One region of the Pseudarthrobacter xylosi genome, then DNA from elsewhere that is predicted to be linked to it. Evidence: riboswitches for the same ligand, from Rfam matches in the RefSeq annotation. Region 1 holds a riboswitch; each other region holds the start of a gene.

Region 1 (6,319 bases):
TGTCAATCCAGTCCTGCACGTACACGGCTGCGGCTTTGACGGCACCGAGCGTGTATTCGATGGAGGCCGTCAGGGGGAACCACATAAATCCGGGGCCGGTAACAAGGGGCGCCCGGAGTGAGGCAACAACAAAATCCTCGGGAAGCATATCCGCCAGGCTCAGCAAGTCCTGCTCGTTGGCGCCGTAGCCGTGCAGCAGCACCAGCAGCGGCTTTCCGGAGCGCTGGTCCTCCGGCCGGGACCACAGGACAACAGGGGCGGGAAATACTTCGGCGTCAGTCATGGTTTCCATTCTTACAGCTACCCGGTGGTAACTACCTACGGTGGCGTAGCTTGTGAGGGAAGAGGCAGGATAGGACCGTGAATGACGTGAAAGCCATGCAGAGTCCGCCCACGGCCACGGAAGCCCACCCCTGGAGCCGCTACGTAGCGATGGGAGATTCGTTCACGGAGGGCATCGGCGACCCGGACCCAACCAGCCCCGGCGGTTTCCGTGGCTGGGCAGACCGTGTGGCCGAGGAACTGGGCCGGGGCCAGGCAGACTTCGCCTACGCCAACCTGGCCGTCCGCGGCCGGCTCCTTCAACAGATCGTGGACCAGCAGCTTGCCCCGTGCCTGTCCCTTAAACCGGACCTGGTCACCCTGTCCGCCGGCGGCAACGATCTCATCAGGCCCGGCGGCGACCCCGACGCCCTCGCCGAAAAACTTGATTCAGTGGTCCAGATCCTGGCCATGGGCGGCGCCACGGTGGTGCTGTTCAACGGTCCGGATACCGGTTCCTCGGTTTTGGGACGGATCCGCAGCAAGGTAGCGATCTACAACGAGAACCTGCGCACCGTGGCGGCCCGCCATGATGCCATCATCGCCGACATGTGGTCGCTCAAGCAGCTGAACGATCCGCAGATGTGGGGCGAGGACCGCCTGCATTTTTCGCCGTTGGGACACCACACCATCGCCGCCATGGTGCTGGAATCGCTTAACGTGAACCACACGCTCGAACCGCTACGGCCCAAGCCGGTGCCGGTCCGCACCTGGCGGGCAGCCCGCTCCGAAGACCTGGTGTGGGCCCGTGAGTATTTCGTCCCGTGGGTGGTGCGGCGGTTGCGCAAGCGTTCCTCCGGCGACGGAATCACCGCAAAACGTCCGACGCCGGGCCCCGTGTTCGGCCCGGGCGTTCCGTTGGGTTCCGGCGAGGGGCCGCTGGGCACCACCGACGCCCGGCGCTAGGGGTGCCGCGGCGTGAGCGGCGGCCCGGCGTGACACACGGACAGCTGCCCCGGACGGCCATGGATCCGGATGAGGTCGTGCGGCGGCGGCTTCACGCCCAACAACTGCGCGGGCCCGGATTGGACTCCCCGGCGGACGCCGTCCGGCACCTCCTGGCTGTCCAGGCGCAGGAGTTCCCTTACGCCCGCTGGAGCCTGGCGCAACGGACCGGCCTTGGTTCTGCGTCCAAGGCCTCCGCTGATCGTGGCGCTGCCGCTGCTCACGTGCCCACTGCCATGGACGTGGAGCAGGCGGTGTCCGACGGACTCATCCTGCGCACCCATATCCTGCGGCCTACCTGGCATTTTGTGCATCGGGAGGACCTTCGCTGGCTGACGGCATTGTCCGCGCCGCGGCTTCACCAGGGCAACGCCGGCATGTACCGGCGGACCGGGATTGATGCCGACGCCGCTGACCGGAGCGGGCAGGTCCTGGCCGAAGCCGTCCGGGGCGGGCGGCACCTGACCCGGGAACAGCTGGCCGTGCGGCTTCAGGACGAAGGGTTCGCGGCCACCGGCTTCGGGCTGGCCTACCTGATCATGCACGCCGAGATCGGCGGTGTCCTGGCCAGCGGGACGCCGGTACACAGCCGGGGTGGTGCCCTGAAGCAGACCTACGCCCTCTTTGACGAGCGCGTTCCTCCCGGCCCGGCCATGCCGCCCACCCGGGCCGAAGCGCTCGGCGAACTCGTCCGGCGCTACTTCACGAGCCGCGGGCCGGCCACGGTCAAGGACTGCGCCGACTGGTCCGGACTCACCATGGCCGACGTGCGGCTCGGCCTTCAACAGTCCCTGGCGGCGGCTCCCGAGACGCTGGCGACGGTGGTGATCGACGGCGTCGTGCATTATTTCGACGCCCCGGCGGACGGCGGCGATGCCACGTCAGCGGCAGGACCGCGGATCGACCTGATCCAGTGCTACGACGAATACGTGATGGGCTATTCAGCCACGCGGCATTATCTGGGAGGCACCGCCCCGGCGTTTCCGGTGGCCGGGGCGCCGATTCATGTGGTGCTGCTCGACGGGCGGATGGCCGGCTGCTGGAGGCACACCATGTTCGCCGGCCGCTGTGAGCTGGATATCCGTCTGTTCGCTGGCGCGGACCCGGCTCTGGACGCCGCCGTGCAGGACGCCGTGGACCGGTACGGGGCCTTCCTGGGGATCCCGTCCGTCCGTGTGGGCGCCGGGGTTAAGCTGGAAGGACACATATGAGAGGCGCTACACCGTGAACAGCTTGTTTTTCTGGATCATCATTCTGTCGTTCGTGGTACCGATGGCGATGCGGATGTACCGGAAATCCGTGAACAAACGGAACCAGGACCAGAGCTTTTCCGGGCGCTACCCCGAGCAGTTTCCAGGCGGCGGGCAGTACCCGGGCAGCGAACAGTACCCGGGGCCGCAGAGCAAGCAGCCCCGTGACGGCTACACGCAGCAGGACTACATGAGCGGCGGCTACCGCGAGATCATGAGCCCGCAGCCCCTGCCGCCGAGCCAGCCGCTGCCGCCCATGCAGCCGATGCCGTCCGCGGACCAGCAGTTCCCGCCGTATGGCCAGCCGCAACCTGACGGCCAGCCGGCGCCGGAGCAGCGCGCGGAAGCACCGCAGCAGCCTGCCGCCCCCGGCATTCCCCTGCCGCCGTCGGGCCCGCAGGGGTACCGCGCCCGGAAATTGGCCGAACTCGACCAGCAGTACAGCAACGGCGAGCTGGCCATGGAGGACTACATGAAGCGCCGCTCCGACATCATGAACGGCTGAACGCCTAGCGCGAGAGGACATTTGTGGCCCCGGACCCAAGAGGGCCACAAGTGTCCTCTCGCGCTTAAGGGCAGGGGCTCGCGCTTAGACCAGGAAGGTGTTCCGGAGCTGGACGCCGAGCTGGCCGATCTCGGTCAGGAAGCCGTCGTGGCCGATCGGAGCCTCGATAACGTGCACATCCACGTTACCCGGGAGCGCGTCAGCCAGCTCACGTGACTGGGACGGGAAGTACAGCCGGTCGCTGTCCACCGCAGCCACGAAAAACCGGGCGGTGGCACGGCCCAGGGCCTCGTTGAGGGAACCCCGCCCGCGGCAGACGTCGTGGCTCATCAGGGCATCGGTGATGGCGATGTAGCTGTTGGCATCAAAACGCCGCACCAGCTTTTTGCCCTGGTGGTCCAGGTAGCTTTCCACCTGGTAGCGGCCCCGCTCCCCCAGCGCTGCCGCCTGGAGCGGCGATTCCGGGTGCTGGGCCGCACGGCCGAAGCGGCCATCGAATTCCTCGGCGGAGCGGTAGGTAATGTGCGCAATGCGGCGCGCCAGGGCCAGTCCGTCCTCCGGCAGCGGACCGCCATAGTAGTCGCCGTCGTTAAAATTGCTGTCCTGGCGGATGGCGAGCGTCTGAGCCTGGGCGAATGCGATCTGTTCGGCCGTGCTGGCGGCACCGATCGAGATAATGGCGCACCGCTGGACCCGTTCCGGGTAAGTGACCGCCCATTCCAGCGCCCGCGCGCCGCCCATGGATCCGCCCAGCGCGGCGTACCAGCTGGGGATACCCAGCTGGTCAGCCAGCCTGGCCTCAGCCGCCGTGGTGTCCCGCAGTGTTACCAGTGGGAACCGTGACCCCCACGGCTTGCCGTCCGGGGCAACCGAGGACGGCCCGGTGGAGCCGTAACAGCCACCCACTATGTTGATGGAGACCACAAAGAACCGGTCCGTGTCCACCGGCGCCCCGGGTCCGGCCAGCTGTTCCCACCAGCCGGGCTCGTCACTGTCGCCGCGTGTCACGTGCGTACTGCCGGTCAGGGCGTGCTCAATCAGGACCGCGTTGGAGCCGTCCGCGTTGAGGGTTCCCCACGTTTCATAGCCAAGGGTGACGTCCGGGAGGTAACCGCCGGCTTCGAGCTCGAGGCCACCAATGCTGGCGTAACGGACCACGCCGTTTCCGGGTGCTGCAGTACGGGAAATGGTAATCGTCATGGAAGGACCTTTTCTGTGCGCTTGCCCACCGTCAATTGACCGGCAGGCCAGGTCCTCACCCGGGGCACCCCGCCGCAAAAGAGGGTTGCCGGCCAGCAAGCCGGGGCTGTCGCTGGCACTCATGACCTGCTTCGAGTGTACGAACAGCCCCGGCCTATCGCTAAGCGTGTGACTGGTTGTGACTTCGCGGGAGCCCTACTGCTGCTGGCTTGCCGCGTCTTTGTCAGGTTCCGCCGTGCCCTTCGCCGCCCGGAACCCGGCCTCAAGGTCGGCGAGAATGTCATCGATGTGTTCGATGCCCACAGACAAACGGACGAGTCCCGGGGTGACCCCGGCGATAGCCTGCTGCTCGGGCGAGAGCTGGCTGTGCGTGGTTGATGCCGGGTGGATGACCAGTGAACGGACGTCCCCGATGTTGGCCACATGGGAGTGCAGCTCCAGGGCATCCACGAAGCGCTTCCCTGCCTCTGCGCCCCCGGCCAGGTTGAACGCCACCACCGCACCGGTGCCCTTGGGGCCGTATTTGCGGCCGCGCTCGTACCATGGGCTGGAGGGCAGCCCCGCATAGGCGACGGATTCGACGTCGTCCCTTGCCTCAAGCCACTGGGCGACGTCGACGGCGTTGGCCACGTGCCGCTCCACCCGCAGGCTCAGCGTCTCCAGGCCCTGGGCGATCAGGAAGGCGTTGAAGGGTGACACGGCCGAGCCGAGGTCGCGCAGCAGCTGGACCCGGGCTTTCAGGATGTAGGACAGGTTGGCGCCGAGGGCTCCGTCTGCCCCGAGGTCACGGGCGTAGACCAGCCCGTTGTAGGTGGGGTCCGGGGTGTTGAAGCCCGGGAAACGTTCCGGGTCCGCGCCGAAATCGAAATTGCCGGAGTCCACAATCACGCCGGCAATGGCCGAGCCGTGCCCGCCGAGGTACTTGGTGGCGGAGTGGACCACAATGTCGGCGCCCCATTCGAGCGGGCGGATGAGGTAGGGCGTGGAGAGGGTGTTGTCCACCACGAGGGGCACGCCGGCGTTGTGGGCGGTCCGGGACACACCCTCGATGTCCAGCACGTCCTGGCGGGGGTTGGAGACCACTTCGGCGAAGAAGAGCTTGGTATTGGGCTGGACGGCGTCGCGCCAATGGTCCAGGTTGTCAGGGTCGGCCACGAACGTAACGGAAATGCCGAACTTCTTGAGGGTGTGCGCCAAGAGGTTATACGTCCCGCCGTAGAGGCTGGGGCTGGCCACGACGTGGTCACCGGCTTCGGCGATGTTCAGGATGGCAAACGTTTCAGCGGCCTGTCCCGAGCTCAGCAGCAATGCCGCGAGCCCGCCCTCCAGGCTGGCAATCCGCTGCTCCACAGCATCCTGTGTGGGGTTGCCGATGCGGGTGTAGATCGGTGCGAGCTCGGCGAGGGCAAACCGGTTGGCGGCACTTTCGGCACTCGGGAAGACGAACGACGTCGTCTGGTAAATCGGGAGCGCCCGCGCGCCGGTGGCGCTGTCCGGTTCCTGGCCTGCGTGGATCTGGCGGGTTTCGAAAGACCATCCGTTCGACATTCAATGCTCCTTGACGTGGCGTGGCACTGCTCGGTTGCGTTCAGTGTAGGAAGACTTTCCCTGACGGGAACAGGATTGTGACGAACGTGGTCAGCCGGCCGCTTCTTCGCCCTGCTTTCCTGCGGAATGTCCACTCGTGACGCGACAGATTCCGGTAAGGCTACCCTTAGCTGAGAGCCGGATCACAAAGTGCCAAGATGAGGGCATGCGCATGGATCACGTCTCTTACGCCTGTGAACAAGATGGCCTAGTTGCCACCACCGAACGTATTTCGTCCGCCCTCGGCGTTGAAGCCGTGAAGGGTGGCGTGCACCCCCGGTTTGGAACCCGGAACATGATTATTCCCCTAGCCGGCCACAAGTATCTGGAAGTGGTGGAGGTTCTCAACCACCCGGCATCGGACAAGGCTCCCTTCGGGCAGGCTGTCCGGGCGCGGTCCGAAGCCGGCGGCGGCTGGATGGGCTGGTGCGTCGAAGTGGACGACCTCGCTCCGTTTGAAAACCGCCTGGGCCGTGCCGCCGTCAACGGCAACCGCAAGTTCCCGGACGGC
Region 2 (6,319 bases), on a different contig from region 1:
GACGCCCGCTTCAGGCTGCGCGTCGCTTCCTGCCGGCGTTTCGCTGCTGGCATTGGCTTCGCTGCTTGTTTTGGCTTCTCGTTCGGATGCCTCATACATGGCCTCGAGGGCCGGATCCAGGGTGCTCATCGCGTTCAAGTCTACTGTGACGGCCTTGGCACGTGGCGTTCCGTACTCCGGAGGATCGGATTCCAGAGTCTGCAGTGCTACGGGCCCGGCGGGTTCCGTCCCGTCCTTCAGTAACCTCAAGGGCAACTCCAGTCTGTCTCAGGCCAGGGTGTTCCAGGCAAATACCTGCCCGGCAATCCGTGGTGCGTCAATTCGTCCGGTGTTCAGCGGACCCGCAATCCATAACCGCTGGCGGCAGGCAAATATTCCTCAAAAGTGCAAGACTAGAACGGACTCCGCCGCATTCGGTGCGGTTCGTCCAGCCAGGAGGAAATTCATGTCCTTTGTCCGTAATCTCGCCCGCCCCATGCTGGCTTCCAGTTTCGTCGTCGCCGGACTGGACAAGCTGAAGAACGCCGATGACACCGCCACCCAGCTCTCGCCGCTCCTGCAGAAGGCTGCCGCATCGCTGCCGTTCCAGGCCGACGAGAAGATGCTGGCACGGGTGATCGGCGGAACGCAGGTGGGTGCCGGCGTACTGTTCGGCCTGGGTAAGTTCAGCCGCCTCTCGGCATCATTGCTGACCGTCATCTCCCTCCTTAATACCTTTGTGGAGTGGCGCAGCGCGGACATCAGCACCAAAGAAGGCCGCCAGGCCCGCCGGAACCAGCTGCTCAAGAACATGTCCCTCAGTGGCGGCGCCCTGCTTGCCTCCGTGGACACCGCCGGCAAGCCGGGCCTGGCCTGGCGTGCCGAGCACCTGGCCGCGGACGCCCGGAAGACTGCTGCCGGTGCCCGGAAGACCACCGGCCAAAAGCTCCACAAGGCGGACAAGGCCGTGCGCCGCGCCGTGGATCACGCAACGGGGGCGTAAGGACGGATGACCGGTTCCACCCCGCCCGCAGCCACGGATCAGTACGTCTCCAGCCACACCGTTCCCCACTGGCCGGCACCTTTCGCCAGCAGGCCTATCAACGCCACCGTCACGGTCCCTGGTTCCAAGTCCCTGACCAACAGGTTCCTGGTCCTGGCTGCGCTGGCTGACGGACCGTCCCGTCTCCGCGCACCCTTGCATTCCCGGGACTCCGCCCTGATGATCGACGCCCTGCGCCAGCTGGGAGCCACCATCACGGAGGTGCCCGGCGACGGCGCCTTCGGGCCGGACCTTGAGGTCACGCCGCTGAGCCAGGAGGCGCCGTCATCGACTACGCACATTGATTGCGGCCTCGCCGGCACAGTGATGCGTTTTGTTCCGCCGCTCGCGGCGCTGCGCAACGGCGTGAGTGTGTTCGACGGCGACCCCCACGCCCGGAATCGCCCCATGGGCACCATCATCGAGGCCCTGAAAGCCCTCGGGGTGGCCCTTACCGCGTCCGACGGCGGGACCCCCTCGTCACTGCCGTTCACCGTTGAAGGCACCGGGGAAGTCCGGGGCGGCCACCTGGTGATCGATGCCAGCGCGTCATCCCAGTTTGTCTCCGCCCTCCTGCTGGTCGGGGCCAGGTTTACTGACGGACTCCACCTGGAGCACGTGGGCAAGCCGGTGCCCAGCCTGGACCACATCAACATGACGGTTGCCGTACTTCGCGGCGTCGGCGTGACCGTGGACAATTCCGTGCCAAACCACTGGGTGGTGGCCCCGGGCCCCATCCGTGCTTTTGACCAGCGCATCGAGCAGGACCTCTCCAACGCCGGTCCGTTCCTGGCCGCCGCCCTTGCCTCGGGCGGAACGGTGAGGATCCCGGACTGGCCCACCGGCACCACCCAGGTGGGAGATCTCTGGCGCAGCATCCTGGCGGACATGGGCGCAGACGTCAGTTTGGCTGACGGCGTCCTGACCGTCACCGGCGGACCAGAGATCAAGGGTGCGGATTTTGCCGAAACCAGCGAGCTCGCCCCCACAGTGGCGGCCCTCTGCGCCCTGGCCAGTGGACCTTCACGACTGACCGGCATCGCGCACCTTCGCGGCCACGAAACGGACCGGCTAGCCGCGCTCGTCACCGAAATCAACCGCCTCGGCGGCAACGCGGAAGAGACCAGCGACGGCTTGGTGATCCGCCCGGCCAAGCTGCACGCCGGCGTCGTCCACAGTTACGCGGACCACCGGATGGCCACTGCCGGCGCAATCCTCGGCCTCGCCGTTCCGGGCATCGAGGTCCAGGACATCGCCACCACGGCCAAGACCATGCCGGAATTCCCGCAGATGTGGGCGGACATGCTCGCCCAGGGCGCGGCCACCGGCGACGCCACGGAAGGTTCCACTGGTGGCCCGCAGCACTGATTCCTGGGACGAGTCCGACGTCCGGATCCGGCCCAGCAAAAAGGGCTCCCGGCCGCGCACGAAGGACCGCCCCAGCCACGATGACGCCGTCACGGGCCGCATCATCACCGTGGACCGCGGCCGGTACACCGCCGTCGTCGGTGAGGACTCGGGCGAGGAGCGGATCATCATCGCAGCGAGGGCCCGCGAACTGCGCCGCTCCCCCGTGGTGGCCGGCGACTTCGTCTCCCTTGTAGGCGATGTGTCCGGGGAGCCCGACACCCTGGCCCGGCTGGTCCGGATCCAGGACCGCAGGACCCTGCTGCGCCGCAGCGCCGATGACACTGATCCGATCGAACGTGCGGTGGTGGCCAACGCCGATCAGCTGGTGGTGGTAGTGGCCGCCGCAAACCCGGAGCCACGCACCGGCTTCATTGACCGCGCCCTGGTGGCCGCGTACGACGCCGGCATCGAGCCGCTGCTGCTCGTCACCAAGGCGGATGTCAAGGATCCCGCAGAACTGCTGTCCAACTATGAGCACCTCGACTTCCCGGTGATCATCAGCCGCACGTCGGACTCCGAGGCCTCAGGTATTGATGCCCGCTCCGATGACGGCCTCTCTGCCCGCCTGGACGGTGATGCGGTTTCGCAGCTCCGCGCGCACCTCGAGGGCAAGGTCTCGGTCATGTTGGGGCATTCCGGAGTGGGCAAGTCCACCATGGTCAATGCGCTCACCGGGGCCGAACGGGCTACAGGTGGGGTGAACGCGGTGACCGGCCGCGGCCGCCACACCTCGTCGTCGGCCCTTGCCCTGAAGCTGACCGGGGCTCCCGCCGGGAGCTGGATCATCGACACCCCTGGCATCCGCTCGTTCGGGCTGGCGCACGTGGACCCGGACCGGATCCTGCGGTCCTTCCCGGACCTGGAGCCGGGCACGGATGCGTGCGAGCGTGGCTGCAAGCACAACACGGCGGCCGTCAACTGTGGAGTGGACGCCTGGGTGGCGGACGGTAAAGCGGGCCCCACCGGCCCGGCCCGGCTCGCGTCACTGCGCCGGCTACTCGGCACGGATCCCCGCCTGGTGGGCCAGGAAACCAAGGAACTGGGCAGCATAGGCTAGCGGCCTAAAGCCGACGTCCCCAACCCCACGGCCCTGAGACGGTAGTTTGTAACCATGATCCAACCCGCTTCGAGCTACAACGATGACCTGCGCCTTGCCCATGTGCTGGCCGATTCCGTGGACGACCAGACCATGAGCCGCTTCAAGGCACTGGACCTCCGCATCGAGACCAAGCCGGACCTGACACCGGTCACGGACGCGGACAAGGCAGCGGAGGAAGCCATCCGGGGCCAGCTCTCCCGTTCGCGTCCCCGCGACGCCGTGCTGGGCGAGGAATTCGGCAGCTCCGGCCACGGCTCCCGCCGCTGGATCATTGATCCCATCGACGGCACAAAGAACTTCATCCGCGGTGTCCCGGTCTGGGCCACCCTGATCGCCCTCGTGGACGAAGGCGAACCCGTGGTGGGAGTTGTCAGCGCCCCCGCGCTGGGCAAGCGCTGGTGGGCCGCCAAGGGTTCCGGCGCCTACATGGGCAAGTCGCTCGCCGCCGCAACGCGGCTCCGGGTCTCGGACGTCTCCCAACTTTCGGACGCCTCCCTGTCTTATTCCAGCCTGGGCGGCTGGAAGGAACGCGGCAACCTGGATGAGTTCCTGGGACTGACCGAAGACGTGTGGCGCACACGCGCCTACGGTGATTTCTGGTCGTACTGCATGGTGGCCGAAGGTTCCGTGGACATCGCCTGCGAGCCGGAGCTGAACCTCTACGACATGGCTGCCCTGGTGCCCATCGTGGTGGAAGCCGGCGGCCGCTTCACCTCTCTGGAGGGTCAGGACGGTCCGTTCGGCGGCAACGCGCTGGCCACGAACTCCATCCTGCACTCAGAGGTCCTCAAACGGCTGAACCCGGATCTGGACGACCTCCTTTAGGTCAATTTTCGAATTATCGACGGCGGACGCCTCCTGATAGGGGCGTCCGCCGTCGTATCTTCGACAAATATTCCATACCTCAAACGCACGTAACAAAGCCCTTAACATTGGGCCGGGCTTCCTTCTCCCCCCGGCGCATGTTCTACGCTCTTAACAGGTCACGAGTGCCAGCGCTAAACCCCGGTTTGCTGGCCGGCAACCCTCCATTCGCGGTGGGGTGCCCCGGGTGACGACCAGGCCGGTCCGGAACGGACACGGCAAGCGCGGATTCCCGGTACCGGGAGTCCTTTTCGAGTGAGGTCTCCGTGACAACTGCCACCGTCTCCCCCAGCAGTGTTTCTCCCAACAACGCCGCTGCGCTGTTCAAGGATGCCGCCGCCGTAGCCGGGCGCCCCCTTTCCGCGGTCACCGGCGCGGAAATCCAGGCACCGTTGATCCAGGGCGGCCACGTCCGCTACGCAAACCTGGACTACGGTGCGTCCGCTCCTGCCCTCTCTGTGGTGTCCGCCTACCTCAACGAGATCCTGCCCTTCTACGCCAGCGTCCACCGCGGCGCCGGCTTTGCATCGCAGATCAGCACCTCCGTCTATGAGAACGCCCGGAATATCGTGCGCGACTTTGTGGGCGGCCGCCCGGACGACTCCGTCATCTTCACCCGCAACACCACCGACTCGCTCAACCTGCTGGCGGGCTGCCTGCCGGCGACGGACGGACGGCCCAACGGCGATGTCCTTTACCTGGACATCGAGCACCACGCCAACCTCCTGCCGTGGCAGGGCGTCCCGCACCGCAGCGTCGTCGCAGCGGACACCATCGTGGGGACCCTCGAGGTCCTCCGTGCCGAACTTGAGCAGGGCAACGTGAGCCTCCTCGCGGTCACGGGTGCCTCCAACGTCACCGGCGAGATCCTCCCGGTCAAGGCCCTGGCCGCACTCGCCCATCAGTACGGAGCACGGATCGTGGTGGATGCCGCTCAGTTGGCACCGCACCGGCGCATCAATATCAGCGCCGACGACGTCGACTACCTCGCCTTCTCCGGCCACAAGCTCTACGCGCCGTTCGGCTCCGGGGTACTGGTGGGCCGCACCGACTGGCTCGACGCAGGTACTCCCCACCTGGCCGGCGGCGGCGCCGTCCGCGAGGCCAGGCTCGACGGCGTCAGCTGGGCCACCGGTCCGGCCCGGCACGAGGGCGGCTCCCCCAACGTCCTGGGCGCGGCCACCCTGGCCCGAGCCACCCAGGTCATCGCATCCCTGGACCACGACCGCTGGCACACCCACGAAGCGGCCATCAGGTCATTCCTGGTGGACGGGCTGGGGAAGATCGACGGCGTCACTGTGCACCAGATCTTCTCGGATACGGACGCTGAAACCGGCACCATCGGCGTGGTGAACTTCTCCGTGGCAGGGTACGACGCCGGACTCGTGGCCGCCTACCTGTCGGCCGAGCACGGCGTTGGCCTCCGGGACGGCCGCTTCTGCGCGCACCCACTCCTCAAGCGCCTCGGCCTTCCCTCAGGTTCGCTGCGGGCAAGCTTCGGCGTAGGATCCCGGCTGGAGGATGCCCAGCGGCTCCTCGCCGGACTGGAGCAACTTCGCCGGACCGGCCTGGGCTGGGATTACGTGGTGGACGCGGGCCGATGGGTTCCGGCCAACGACACCCGCACCTACCCACACTGGGCGCCCAACACGCCCGGCACTGCCGGTGCAGCTCCGTGCCTTGACGACTGACCGACCCTTTCGTCCCTGCTTCCTGACCTGACTGCTGCCCACCGGGTGGCGGCCCATGCGGTAAATTCGGAGGATACCGATGGGCACAGTTGAAGGAGGCCGCACGTGGCACGGGGTGGCCCCAGGCTTGAGCACGGACGCCGCCTGGAACTCGGACAGAGTTTCCAGGACGGCGGCGAACATTATCAGCGTGTACGTCCTGGCTACCCGGCCGAAACAGCGGACTGGCTGATC
Region 3 (6,319 bases), on a different contig from region 1:
CAAATGGGTTTCAATTCCATCCGCTTCGCCTTTGACGGTGACTGGTACGCGGACTCCCCGACAGTCTTCTTCAAGTGGCTGGACCAGAACGTGGCCTGGGCCCGGCAACAGAAAATGCGCCTGATCCTGGATCTGCATACGCCGATCGGCGGCTTCTGGCTGGATCCCACCGGGGACGACGTCAATTTCGATATCTGGTCCGATCCGGCGCTACGGCAAAAAAACGCCGACCTGTGGCGCGAAATAGCCACCCGGTACAAGGATGAGCCTGCCGTTGCCGCTTACGATCTGCTCAACGAGCCGGTGACAACGGATGCGACCGGTCAGCAGTGGCAAGATTTCGCACGGGAACTGGTGGCCGTGGTGCGGTCAGTGGACTCGAACCACCTGCTGGTGGTAGGCGGGGTATACGGGGTAAATGGCCGCTACGGCACTGCCGGAATCAATCAGCATTTTCTGGTCGACGACAAAAACGTTGTGTACGACTTCCATTTCTACGAGCCCATCAAGTACACCCACCAGTACGCGTCCTGGGTTGAGGGACCGATCAAGGACGGCGGCCGCTACCCTGATCCGAACGTGATCCTGCCGACCGGGGAAAGGGTGCTGCTGACGGAAAGCCGTGTCACCAGTCCATCGCTGCCCCTTGGAACGTCGGACTGGAGGACCTACGACAGCGGCATCGTCGCGATCACCGACAGCAAAGCCGTAGCGGCCACCCCGTTGGTCATCACCCAAGGCGGCATGCGGGGAAAGGCCTACTTCGACGCGATCACGGTGACGGAGTACACCCCTGACGGCACCGAAATCCGGCAGATCGTCAATGACCGGCTGGACAGCGCGGGGACGCTGGACTGGCATGAATGGGAGGTCGGCGGGGATCCGGCGTCACCGGCCGGGTTCGAACGGGAGGCGGCCGGTTACCAGGACAACGGCGGCCTCTCCATCAGCGACGCCGAGGGCACCGGGGCGGTCGCGGGGTGGAGCAACAATGCACACCTGTTCAAGGTAGTGCCCGGTAACAGGTACCGCATTCAGGGCCAAATGCGGGGTGAGAATATTGCAGCCTCAACCGGCGCTCTCCCCGTGATCGGCCTCCAGCTCGATGTTTACGCCGAGCCGCCTGGCGCCGCCGGCGAGGGATTCATGGCACGCGACAAGGCCTATCTGGCCCATGAGATGGCCAAGCACGTGAAGTTCGGCAAGGACAATAACGTGCCGATGTCGGTCCTGGAATTCGGCCTGGTCCGGCAGGCCTTCCAGATGGAAGGCAAGGGCGGCGGCCAGTGGGTCATCGACATGCTAGCGCTCCTGGAAGAAAACAACCTCAGCTTCGCCTATTGGGAATACCACGGCGCCCAGATGGGGCTCTATCTGAGCGGTGCCGGCAAACCCAGCGAACCCAATACGGCCCTCCAGGAACTCCTGACCCGCGAACTGCACGACCAGTGAAACTCAGGTGACCAGGCGGGTCAGGTCAGGTGGGGATGATCCTGAACAGGAAGCGCGTCCGGACCATGACCCACAGGAGCCCCAGGATTACGGCGTAGGCAGCCGTGTTGAGGAGAATGTCGCCCTGCTGCAGTGCCGGGATATTGGCAACCACGGCGATGAGGACCACGTGGATAACAAAGACGTAGAGCGTGGCCCGGCCAAGCGGGATAAGAAACCATCCGAAGGCACGCTCGGTGGGCTTCCAGTAGGCCGTGAGGAAAGCGTAGGCCGCTACCACCACTACCACGACGTTCAGCAGCCGTCCCGGCGCCAGGTAGGTGCGGGCAAAGAAGGAGTCATACATGGTCCGGTACAGGGAATCCGGGATGACGCCCAGCCGGAGGTCAAACCCGTTGGCAAGATAAGGGTTGCCCCAGGACAGGAACGCGAAAACCATGGCGGCGCCGCTGCAGGCTGCCACCGCCCAGGTGTGGGCCGAGAGCCATGCAACGATCTTCCGCCGGTGGAAACCCGCCACCAGGCCGAGCACAAAAAGCACCTGCCACACCAGCAGCGGAAACGAATCCTCGAACTGGGAAGGCAGCAGCCTGGTCCGGGTGGCGGCGCCGACTGAGTAGACGCTTAGCGTGGCCGCCAGCACCCACAGCGTCCGGCCACGGTTCAGGGCGGCGAGGATCAGCGGGCTGACCAGCAGCAGGACAACGTACAGGCCCATCACATTGAACTGCCACGGCCCGAACTGGAGGAGCAGGATGGCCGGCAGGACCTGGGGCGGAACGGGGAACTGAAAAAGCGATTCCATGCCGGCATACAGGTTGTAGGTCCGGCCGGCCGCGGCATGGCCGGCCCCTCCTGTTCCCTGGTCGGTGTAGGTGGTGAGGGGATCCGTCTGGAAGATGGGCAACAGGGAAACCAGGAAAATGCCCACCAGCACCACCAGGGCGGTGACATAAAGCTTGCCCGCCCGCCGTGATGTCAGGTCCACCACCGTGCCGAAGTCGTCCTTGACCCGTGGCCCATAGACCATGCCCACCACCAGTCCGGAGAACAGCACAAACAGCTCCGCGCCCGAGACGAAACCCACCGCTTCCTGGGTCAGGAGCTGGAACAGGGACGTCAGGCCCAGGTGGTTCACCACCACAAAGACGATGGCTGCCCCGCGCAGCAGGTCCACGCGGGAATCCCGGTTTGACGGGTCGTTGTAACCCCAGGCAGCCACGGCGGTCACCCGCCGCGGGACCTGCCACAGGACAACAAGGAGGATGAGCAGGGCCGCGCCCACGCTCCAGGCGGCCACGCCCGTCAGGGTGTTGGCCTGGGCATACTCCTGGCCGGAGACGATTCCATTGACCGGACCCGTGACGAGGCCGGACGCGTCCAGCCGGGCGCGTGCCGCTGCAGCCACGTCGGCGTTTCCCGTGATGGTCCAGTCGATGCTGGCCACGCCGGTGTCCCTGGTGCTGGTCCGTTCGTCCCAGACCACGGCAGCGGTCTTGCCGAACTGCCCGGACGTCGCAGCTTCGAGTGTCTGGTCCCACCAGCCCCGTTTGATGTCGGCCTCCGCGGCGCCGCCGGCAGCGGGGCTGTAGAAGGCCGCGGTCTGCAGGAGGAACGGCTTGTCCCGTTGCTCCACGTAGGTGGCGTAGAAGTCCTCGTTGCCGACTCCGGTCAGCATCCCTGCCAGTTCTCCGGGGGCGGCCACGGTGTTGACGGCGGCCGTGCCGGCGGTGTCGTCATGGTAGGCGGCCAGCCCTACCCATTCCACGGCCTCGTCCCCGGGATAGTAAGGCGCGTAGGCGCCGTCGGCACCGTCCCAGGTGCCATCGCCGTTCGTGTCCAACAGGGCAAAGCCCTCGCTGCCGGCAGCGGGGGCATTGCGGTTCCGGCCAAAGGGGTAGTCCCGCCCCAGGAAGGGTGCCCACACCATCACGGTGCCGGCGTCGTCCGTTTCCTTGAACTCTGCAGCCACTGCCCTAAAGGCGGCCCGGTAGGCTGCCGGCTGTTGCCCCCAGTCAAGCCAGCTCCCGTTCATGTCTGGGGCGAAGCGGACCAGCACCTGGCCCCGGAAGCCTGCCGAAATCCGGGTGATCTCGGCGGCAAATGACTGGGCGGTGGCGTGGTCGATCTGCTGCAGCGGAACTGTGGGTTTGACGGTGAGCATGGCATGGGAGCCCAAGGCCGCAGCCTGGTCCAGGAACTGCCGGATGGCATTGGTTTCCGAGGACCGGAAGGGGATGGAAATGTCATGGCCCACCAGGGCCGGCGTCGCTCCCAGCCGCTCGGCAAAGCTGGCCGCCGAATCCTCGCCCCACTCAAGGACCGCGCCCAGCAGCGGCTTTCCCGGCTCCGGAGCCGTATTGGCGGCGCGGGCAGTCCCGGCGGTTGGCAACATCGCCAGGACAGCCAACAGGACGGTGAGCAGTAGCACGACGGCGGCCCGCAGCCGTGTCTGCTGGGGAGAGCCGGCAAGGCTGGCGTTGCGGGTCGGCGCGGTGGCTGTTGGCATATTGGTGTAATCCCCCAAGAACGGCTGCTTCAAAGACGGTGGCCGGCGCCTCTGCAAACTCTAGCTGCCTCCGCCTTTGGTCCGGTTCAGCCCTGCTTAGTCTCGGGTCCAAGGACCAACAGCGGCACGAGCCTCTGCGCACAGGCGACTCCGACGAGGGTCTGCGGTCCCGCCCCCACCCTGTTGTTCACCCCGGTGTCATCGCACCAGTCCACGCCATAGGGGTGGGCGGTGACCCCGGCTGTCCCGGGTGCCACGCCGGCCGGGACGGTGAACACAAAAGTGAAGCCGCCGTCGTCGGTCATGGGAGCGAGCTCTTCCAGCACGGTGGTGCCGTACGGATCCAGCAATTCCACCTGGACCCGCGCGTCGGCGCCGTAGCGGGCATCGCAGGTGGTGTCCGGGGCGCTGACGGTGACCTGGTCACCCGGTTTCGCGGCGGCAGGCGAGATGGAAAACTCCGGCGGCATGCAGGGCGGCGGCGCGAAAATGTCGCGGCAGCCTGTCGCCCCCACGAGTACCGGCACGGCACACAGCCCCACGGCCAATACACGTGCCCAGGCGCCCGTCAGTGAGTGGCCCCGCATTTTCCCCATGACCCGATTGTCCCGTCAGCGCCGGGGTTACGGAAGCACGGCGGGGTTACGGAACTGCGCGTTGGTTACGGAACATGACGACGGCGGCAGTGCGGCCGGGCGGGCCGGATGTTACGTTTTTGGGGAGTAATGAGAACCGGCGCCAAGCCCTGACTGGCCGGTCGGCAACCCTCCCTTTCGCGGCGGGGTGCCTCAGGTGAATACTCGGCATATCGACCCATTCGAGCTGCAAGCGTGAAAGAAGGAGTTCCGTCGTGTCTGACGCCCCCGCCCCTGAAGAGAAACTGTTGTACCGGCTTGTCACCGGGCCGGATGACAGGTCTTTCTGTGAACGGATTTCCACTGCCCTGGCCGAAGGGTATGTCCTGCACGGCAGCCCGGCCGCGACGTCCAACGGCGGCGTTGTGATTGTTGCCCAGGCACTCATCCTCCCGTCGGCCATCGCCACCGCTGACGCAGCGGTCGCCTCCGCCGTGGAAGACCTCGATTTCGACGGCGAGGGCCACGCGTGAGCTACGCCGGAGACCTCACCCCGCAGGAAGCCTGGGCGAAACTCGAACAAGGCGCCATCCTGGTGGATGTCCGGACCGAGGGCGAATGGGCCCACATCGGCATCCCCGACACCAAGGCCACCGACAACGATCCCCTGTTCATCCCGTGGACGTTCCCCGGCGGCATCCCCAACCCGGCTTTCCTCACCGACCTGACACAACAGGCACCGGAGGATAACAGCACAGAACTGCTGTTCCTCTGCCGCTCGGGCCAGCGTTCCATCGCCGCCGCCGTCGCCGCGACGCAGGCCGGTTTCACTTCCTACAACGTCCTGGAGGGTTTCGAAGGCGAGCCGGACCGGTACGGCGAGCGCACCGTCAACGGCTGGAAGAACCGCGGCCTGCCCACCAACCTGGGAATAGCCAAGTGACCTTCAACGAAGACGCCGCCGGCTGGAGCGCCGAGACGCAGGCGGTCCGTGGCGGGCTGGACCGCACCAACTTCCAGGAAACCACCGAGCCAATCTTCCTGAACTCGGGCTTCGTCTACGAGTCCGCGGCCGCCGCCGAGCGTGCCTTCACCGGCGAGGACGAACGCTTCGTCTACTCCCGGTACGGCAACCCGTCCGTGGCCACGTTCCAGGAACGCCTCCGCCTGCTCGAAGGCACCGAGGCGTGCTTCGCGACGGCGTCGGGCATGTCCGCGGTATTCACCGCCCTGGGTGCGTTGCTGGCGGCCGGGGACCGGGTGGTTGCCGCGCGCTCTCTGTTCGGCTCCTGCTTTGTGATCCTGAACGAAATCCTGCCGCGCTGGGGCGTGGAAACCGTGTTTGTTGACGGCCCGGACCTGGAGCAATGGGCTGCTGCGCTGTCGGAGCCCACCACCGCGGTGTTCTTCGAATCGCCGTCCAACCCGATGCAGGAAATCGTGGACATCGCCGCGGTCAGCGAGCTGGCGCACGCCGCCGGGGCCACCGTCGTCGTGGACAATGTCTTTGCCACTCCGCTGCTGCAGCGCTGCGGCCAACTGGGGGCGGACGTCATTGTGTACTCCGGCACCAAGCACATCGACGGCCAGGGACGCGTCCTGGGCGGCGCCATCCTGGGCACCAAGGAATTCATCGACGGCCCGGTCAAGCAGCTCATGCGGCACACGGGCCCGGCGCTCTCCGCCTTCAACGCCTGGGTGCTGACCAAGGGCCTGGAGACCATGGCGCTGCGCGTGAACCACTCGTCCGCGTCCGCGCTGCGGCTGGCCGAATGGCTCGAAC

Evidence for each region. A riboswitch is a leader RNA that binds a small molecule or an ion and turns the genes downstream of it on or off. The one in region 1 is predicted to bind S-adenosylmethionine.
Region 2: it holds a riboswitch for S-adenosylmethionine, as region 1 does, so the genes downstream of both, ACZY1F_RS14885 (aminotransferase class V-fold PLP-dependent enzyme) here and metX (homoserine O-acetyltransferase MetX) in region 1, are expected to answer to the same signal.
Region 3: it holds a riboswitch for S-adenosylmethionine, as region 1 does, so the genes downstream of both, ACZY1F_RS03650 (DUF1737 domain-containing protein) here and metX (homoserine O-acetyltransferase MetX) in region 1, are expected to answer to the same signal.

The regions. Positions count from the first base shown of each region.
Region 1 covers NZ_JBVAYT010000002.1:576,293-582,611, reverse strand. The annotation lists gene ACZY1F_RS06650 (alpha/beta hydrolase) at 1-283, opposite strand, end outside; gene ACZY1F_RS06645 (SGNH/GDSL hydrolase family protein) at 379-1,227, shown strand; gene ACZY1F_RS06640 (winged helix DNA-binding domain-containing protein) at 1,257-2,477, shown strand; gene ACZY1F_RS06635 (hypothetical protein) at 2,491-3,021, shown strand; gene metX (homoserine O-acetyltransferase MetX) at 3,106-4,221, opposite strand; SAM riboswitch class IV at 4,234-4,348, opposite strand; gene ACZY1F_RS06625 (bifunctional o-acetylhomoserine/o-acetylserine sulfhydrylase) at 4,417-5,769, opposite strand; gene ACZY1F_RS06620 (VOC family protein) at 5,975-6,319, shown strand, end outside.
Region 2 covers NZ_JBVAYT010000006.1:250,622-256,940, forward strand. The annotation lists gene ACZY1F_RS14860 (sigma-70 family RNA polymerase sigma factor) at 1-129, opposite strand, end outside; gene ACZY1F_RS14865 (DoxX family protein) at 446-982, shown strand; gene aroA (3-phosphoshikimate 1-carboxyvinyltransferase) at 989-2,389, shown strand; gene rsgA (ribosome small subunit-dependent GTPase A) at 2,373-3,488, shown strand; gene hisN (histidinol-phosphatase) at 3,543-4,355, shown strand; SAM riboswitch class IV at 4,512-4,625, shown strand; gene ACZY1F_RS14885 (aminotransferase class V-fold PLP-dependent enzyme) at 4,661-6,085, shown strand; gene ACZY1F_RS14890 (class I SAM-dependent methyltransferase) at 6,191-6,319, shown strand, end outside.
Region 3 covers NZ_JBVAYT010000001.1:769,462-775,780, forward strand. The annotation lists gene ACZY1F_RS03635 (glycoside hydrolase family 5 protein) at 1-1,452, shown strand, start outside; gene opgC (OpgC domain-containing protein) at 1,478-3,961, opposite strand; gene ACZY1F_RS03645 (hypothetical protein) at 4,048-4,557, opposite strand; SAM riboswitch class IV at 4,683-4,798, shown strand; gene ACZY1F_RS03650 (DUF1737 domain-containing protein) at 4,812-5,069, shown strand; gene ACZY1F_RS03655 (rhodanese-like domain-containing protein) at 5,066-5,479, shown strand; gene ACZY1F_RS03660 (O-succinylhomoserine sulfhydrylase) at 5,476-6,319, shown strand, end outside.